DNA from 2 places in the Acidovorax sp. LjRoot117 genome. Region 2 is predicted to be linked to the other one. Evidence: predicted binding sites of a transcription regulator. Region 2 holds the regulator's gene; the other holds the start of a gene.

Region 1 (3,389 bases), on a different contig from region 2:
CGGTTCCGCCAGGACCTGTACTACCGGCTGAACGTGATCGAGATCGTGATCCCGCCACTGCGCGAGCGCCGCGAAGACCTGCCCGCCCTGTGCACCGCACTGCTGGCACGCATCGCGCAGGAGTCGGGCATGGCCGTGCCACGGCTGACCGAACAGGCACTGGCCGCCATCGCGGCCCATCCGCTGACCGGCAACGTGCGGGAACTGGAAAACCTGCTGCACCGCGCGGTGGCGCTCAGCGATGGCGATGAACTCCATGTGGACGGCCCGGCGCTGCCGCTGGATAGCGCTGGCGCGCGGGCCGTGCCGCACCAGGCGGCCACCACGTCCAGTGCGCCGGCAGTCGCGGCCGGCGACGCGCACGCCACCCTGCAGGCACCATCCGGCTCTCACCACAACCCAGGCAGTTCCGTACCGCTGCCCAGCGACCTGCAGGCCTGGCTGGACCAGCAGGAACGCGACATCCTCATCCGCGCCCTGCGCGAGGCCGGCTTCAACCGCACGGCCACCGCGGCGCGCCTGGGCATCAGCCTGCGCCAGATCCGCTACCGCATCGCCCGCCTGAACATTGCCGCGCCCAACGACCAGGATGCGAATGACGAGATCGGTTGAAGCCGCGCAGGACGACTCAGGCCCACTTTGGGACGGCGGCTGGCACCAGCGGGCACACCGGATCCCCTCGCCGAACTACGGCGAGCGCCCTGTGCAGGGCGCGCAGGCCATCGACCTGATCGTGGTGCACTCGATCAGCCTCCCGCCGGGTGAATACGGCACGGGCAAGGTACAGCAGCTGTTCACGAACAACCTCGACTGGGACGCCCATCCGTACTTTCAGAGCATCCGCGGCCTGGCCGTGTCGTCGCACTTTTTCATCGAGCGCACGGGCCAGCTCTGGCAATTCGTGAGCTGCGACCAGCGCGCCTGGCATGCGGGCCAGTCTGCCTACCGCGGCCGCAGCCAGTGCAACGACGACTCCATCGGCATCGAGCTGGAGGGCCTGGAAGGCCTGGAGTTCGAAGCGGCGCAGTACCAGATGCTCACCCAACTGTGCCGGGACATCGAACAGCGCTACGCCATCGAGCACATCGCCGGCCATGAGCACATTGCCCCGGGTCGCAAGCAAGATCCCGGGCCAGGGTTCGACTGGCGCCGTCTTCAGGATGCACTGCGTTGGCCGTTGCGCCGGTTTCCTGCCGCCACGCTGGCCGACCCTCCGTCGACCCGCTGATCACTGCGGCCCCAGCGCCACATCCCGTTTTTTTCTTTGTGCGCTTGCACATTGTTGCAGTGCTGGGTGGCCCCAAGGAACCATGCGGCCTCGGCGGCGAAATCCCGCGCAACGCGTGTCGGCATGCGGGTTGCGTGTCCCACATCCCCGCGTTTCAATGGATTGCGCGGAGGTGCCCGACCTCTGCTTCGCACGCCTAGCACAAGCCGTGTCGTCCTCGGGGCAGTTTTACCGCGATACACTACCGGTAGTGTCTTGAACGCACGAGACACACCATATATAGTGTGCCCACCCCAAAGCCCGGCACACCGATCTCCCGGCCCGGCTGCATTCCCAGCCGAGCATCACACCCCAGACAGCCCATAGAAGAGGACACCCATGCAAGCTGCTTTGAACACGCCTGTCACCCCCCACTCCGCCACGGTCGATGCGCCCGCATCCCAGGCAGCGCCAGTGGCCGCCACCCAATCGCTCCCGCACTACCAGATCATCCGCCGCAACGGCGCGGTGGTGCCCTTCGAGCCCCAGAAAATCGCGGTGGCGATGATGAAGGCCTTTCTTGCAGTGCATGGCACCCAGGGCGCAGCCTCTGCCAGCGTGCGCGAAGTCGTGGACACGCTGACGCAGAACGTCGTGCGCGCGCTGGTGCGTTCGCGCCCCGCTGGCGGCACCTTCCACATTGAAGACGTGCAGGACCAGGTCGAGCTGGGCCTGATGCGCGGCGGCCACCATGAGATCGCCCGCGCCTATGTGCTCTACCGTGAGCGCCGCACGCAGGAGCGTGCCCGCCACACCGAGCAACAGGCCGCTGTGCCAGCGGCACCGCTGCTGCATGTGATGGATGGCGACAAGCGCGTGGCGCTGGACCTGAACCGCCTGCAGGGCCTGATCGAATCGGCCTGCGTGAACCTGGGCGCGGACATCAAGGCCGACCCCATCGTTGCCGAAACCATGCGCAACCTGTACGACGGCGTCCCCATGGACGAGGTCTACAAGGCTTCCATCCTGGCCGCGCGCACGCTGATCGAAAAAGACCCTGACTACACCTACGCCACCGCCCGCCTGCTGCTGCACACCATCGTGCGCGAGGTGCTGGACAAGGAAGTGGCCCAGGCCGACATGGGCCAGGCGTACCTCGAGTACTTCCCCCAATTCATCCAGAAGGGCGTGGACAACGAACTGCTGGACGAGCGCCTGCTGACGTTCGACCTGGCCCGCCTGGGCGCCGCCCTCAAGGCCGACCGCGACCTGCAGTTCGACTACCTGGGCCTGCAGACCCTGTACGACCGCTACTTCCTGCACGTGCGCAAGACCCGCATCGAGCTGCCCCAGTGCTTCTTCATGCGCGTGGCCATGGGCCTGTCGCTCAACGAATCCGACCGCGAAGCCCGCGCCATCGAGTTCTATGAAGTGCTCTCGAGCTTCGACTTCATGTCCAGCACGCCCACGCTGTTCAACAGCGGCACGCTGCGCTCGCAACTGTCCTCGTGCTACCTGACCACGGTGCCCGACCACCTGGAAGGCATCTACGACTCCATCAAGGAGAACGCGCTGCTGTCCAAGTTTGCCGGCGGCCTGGGCAACGACTGGACCCGCGTGCGCGCCCTCGGCTCGCACATCAAGGGCACGAACGGCGAATCGCAGGGCGTGGTGCCCTTCCTCAAGGTGGTCAACGACACGGCCGTGGCCGTGAACCAGGGCGGCAAGCGCAAGGGCGCTGTCTGCACGTACCTGGAAACCTGGCACCTCGATATCGAAGAGTTCCTGGAGCTGCGCAAGAACACCGGCGACGACCGCCGCCGCACGCACGACATGAACACGGCCAACTGGATCCCCGACCTGTTCATGCGCCGCGTGATGGAAAAGGGCACCTGGACCCTGTTCTCGCCTTCCGACGTGCCCGACCTGCACGACCTGTTCGGCACCGCGTTCGAGAAGGCCTACGTGGCCTACGAACAGAAAGCTGCGCGCGGCGAGATCAAGCCCTCCAAGACGGTGCAGGCCACCGACATGTGGCGCAAGATGCTGACCATGCTGTTCGAGACCGGCCATCCCTGGATCACCTTCAAGGATGCCTGCAACGTGCGCTCGCCCCAGCAGCACGCCGGCGTGGTGCACTCGTCCAACCTGTGCACCGAGATCACGCTGAACACCAGCGACA
Region 2 (3,389 bases):
GAACAGGGCCTCGTGCGCTACGGGCAGTTGTATGCGGTGCAGCCGTTCGGCAACCAGCTGGTGGTGAAAACCTTCACCGGCGCGCAGATCAAGGCGGTGCTGGAGCAGCAGTTTGCGAGCGGCACCAACACCGTCCAGCGGCCCCGCGTGCTGTCGGTGTCCGCAGGGTTCGCCTACCAGTTCGACCGGACCCAGCCGCCCGGCGCGCGCATCAGCCAGGTGGTGCTGCACGGCGTGCCGCTGCAGGACGACACCCCCGTGCGGGTGGTGATGAGCAGCTACCTGGACAGCGGCGGCGACAACTTCACCGTGCTGACCGAAGGCCGCGACCGCCTGGTGGGCGGGCTGGACCTGGATGCGCTGGAAGCCTACTTCCGCACGCGAAGCCCGGTGGCGGTGCCCGCCACGGACCGCATCCGGCCGGCTGCAGCCACCGCACCGACGGCACCTGCCGCACCACCGGCGCGCTGAGGCGGGCGTCGGTTACCCCTTGCCAGGGCGCAGCGCGGCGAGCCAGCGCAGGGGGTTGAAGCCCGTCACCAGGCCGGTGGCCACCAGCACCAGCGCGCCGCCCCAGAGCATGCCCGGGCCCAGCGCCTCGCCCAGGAATACATGGCCCCAGGCCACGCCGAACAGCGGGATCATGAACGCCGAGCTCATGGCCGCCACCGGCGAGACCTGCGACAGCACGCGCAGGTTGAGCCAGTAGGCCAGGCCCGAGGTGAAGACGCCCATCACCACCACCGCCGCCACGGCGCCGGTGGTAAAGCGGGCCTCGGGCAGGCTCCAGGCCGCGCCCGGCAGCAGCAACACCAGCGCGGCGGCGTGGATGCCCGCCGCGATCGCCAGAGGCGACATGCGCGTGGTGGCGCGCTTCATCCAGGTGGTGGAGATGCCATAGCAGGCCGATGCGACGATGCAGCCCAGTGCGGCGATCAGCAGCACTGGCGTGGGCTGCACCGGTCCCAGCTGCACGATCAGCGCCACGCCCGCAAAGCCGCACAGGCACCCCAGCCATTTGCGCAGGCTCAGCGTGTCTTCCTTCATCCACGCAGCGGCCAGCACGCTGAACGGGACGGCCATGGTGTTGAGCAGCGAGCTGTACCCCGCCGGCAGGTACAGGGCCGCCCAGGAATACAGCAGAAACGGCGCAGCCACCGTGAGCGTGCCCAGCCCCAGCAGCTCGCGCCAATGGCGCCACGGCCAGCGCTCGCCGGCCACGCGCATGATGCCGATCAGCGTGAGCGTGGCCAGGCCGATGCGCAGCGCCGCCATCACGTTGGGCCCGAGCACCGGGCTGGCAATGCGGATGAAGAGGAACGAGGCGCCCCACAGGGCAGACAGCAGCACGAGCTGCAGGAAGTGGCGTGATTTCACCGGGCGCATTGTCGGGCACCGCGCGGGGCGTTGCCTGCACCGCTGCAGCGGTCGATGGGAGCGAAAAATGCCTCTACCGCTCGACCAGTAAGCGCTGGCAGCTATTGAAAATATAGCAAACGAATTGCGGTGCGCAGAGTAGGGCGTGCACCGAGCACCGTGCAATGTGCAACAGGTGGCGCTCAGCGGATGACGGTCGGTTCACCCGTGGTGCGCGCCGCTGTCATGGGGTGCAAGGTCCGCAGGCGCAGCTTGTCAGCGCTGTGCCCATCACATCCAGGGCGGGTCTGCCAGGGGTGCCAAGAGTGCCAAGAGTGCATGCGCAGGAGCGCATTGCCGAGCGGGTGCTATGAAAATAGTAGCTTCTGGCGCACACCAGGCAAGCGGTAGAGGCTATTTATACCCAAAAGTGGCAATGCCGAAACAGCCCGCGGCGGGCCAGTGGCAGCTCACTTGCGGACTTCGTCCACCATCGCGCGGAAGTCGTCGATGTCCTCGAAGCTGCGGTACACGCTGGCAAAGCGGATGTAGGCCACCTTGTCGAGCTTTTTCAGCTCGCGCATCACGAGTTCGCCGATGCGCGCGGACATGATTTCACGCTGGCCCAGGTTGAGCAGCTTTTCCTCAATGCGCTCGATGGCGCTGTCGATCTGCGTGGTGCTCACCGGGCGCTTGCGCAGCGCCAGGTTGAACGAGCCCTGCAGCTTGCCGCGCTCGTACTCGATGCGACGGCCGTCCTTTTTCACGATGGCCGGGAAGCTCACTTCCGGCCTCTCGTAGGTGGTAAAGCGCTTGTCGCAGGCGCCACACTGGCGGCGGCGCCGGATGAAGTCCCCTTCTTCAGACACCCGCGTTTCGACGACTTGCGTTTCGAGGTGGCTGCAGAAGGGACACTTCATGGGAGCTGATCGGCCGGAGTCGGTGGATTAGCGGTAGACAGGGAAGCGGGCGGTCAGCGCGTTGACCTTCTCGCGCACAGCGGCGATGTTGGCTTCGTCGCGTGGGTTGTCCAGCACGTCGGCGATCAGGTTGGCCGTGGTGCGCGCTTCTTCTTCCTTGAAGCCGCGCGTGGTCATGGCCGGGGTGCCGATGCGCACGCCGCTCGTCACCATCGGCTTTTCAGGGTCGTTGGGGATCGCGTTCTTGTTGATGGTCATGTGGGCGGCGCCCAGCACGGCCTCTGCTTCCTTGCCGGTGATGCCTTTGGCGCGCAGGTCGACCAGCATCACGTGGCTTTGCGTGCCGCCGGAGACGATGCGCAGGCCGCGTGCGGTCAGCGTCTCGGCCACCACCTTGGCGTTCTTCACCACCTGTTCCTGGTAGGCCTTGAAGTCGGGCTGCAGCGCTTCCTTGAAGGCCACGGCCTTGGCCGCGATCACGTGCATCAGCGGGCCGCCTTGCAGGCCGGGGAAAATGGCGCTGTTGATGGCCTTCTCGTGCTCGGCCTTCATCAGGATGATGCCGCCGCGCGGGCCGCGCAGGCTCTTGTGCGTGGTGCTGGTCACCACGTCGGCGTGGGGCACGGGGTTGGGGTACACACCCGCGGCGATCAGGCCGGCGTAGTGGGCCATGTCCACCATGAAGATCGCGCCCACGTCCTTGGCCACCTTGGCAAAGCGTGCGAAGTCGATGTGCAGGCTGTAGGCCGATGCACCGGCGATGATGAGCTTGGGTTTGGTTTCGTGGGCCTTCTTTTCCATCGCTTCGTAGTCGATGGCTTCGTTGGCATCGAGGCCGTAGGACACCACGTTGAACCACTTGCCAGACATGTTCAGCGGCATGCCGTGCGTGAGGTGGCCGCCTTCGGCCAGGCTCATGCCCATGATGGTGTCGCCGGGCTTGAGGAAGGCCAGGAACACGGCCTCGTTGGCCGACGCGCCGCAATGGGGCTGCACGTTGGCGGCTTCGGCGCCGAAGATCTTCTTGACGCGGTCGATGGCCAGTTGCTCGGCCACGTCCACATGCTCGCAGCCACCGTAGTAGCGCTTGCCGGGGTAGCCTTCGGCGTACTT

The links. The regulator NrdR, encoded in region 2, represses ribonucleotide reductase genes. The targets are predictions, from matches to a motif close to CACNANATNTNGTG.
Region 1: the regulator NrdR is predicted to act here: its motif matches at 1,500-1,513, upstream of ACSQ3D_RS11500 (ribonucleoside-diphosphate reductase subunit alpha).

Annotation. Positions count from the first base shown of each region.
Region 1 covers NZ_CAXUPO020000003.1:396,343-399,731, forward strand. The annotation lists gene ACSQ3D_RS11490 (sigma-54-dependent transcriptional regulator) at 1-612, shown strand, start outside; gene ampD (1,6-anhydro-N-acetylmuramyl-L-alanine amidase AmpD) at 596-1,228, shown strand; gene ACSQ3D_RS11500 (ribonucleoside-diphosphate reductase subunit alpha) at 1,607-3,389, shown strand, end outside.
Region 2 covers NZ_CAXUPO020000015.1:93,763-97,151, reverse strand. The annotation lists gene ACSQ3D_RS25225 (bifunctional metallophosphatase/5'-nucleotidase) at 1-471, shown strand, start outside; gene ACSQ3D_RS25220 (DMT family transporter) at 484-1,386, opposite strand; gene nrdR (transcriptional regulator NrdR) at 1,827-2,276, opposite strand; gene glyA (serine hydroxymethyltransferase) at 2,304-3,389, opposite strand, start outside.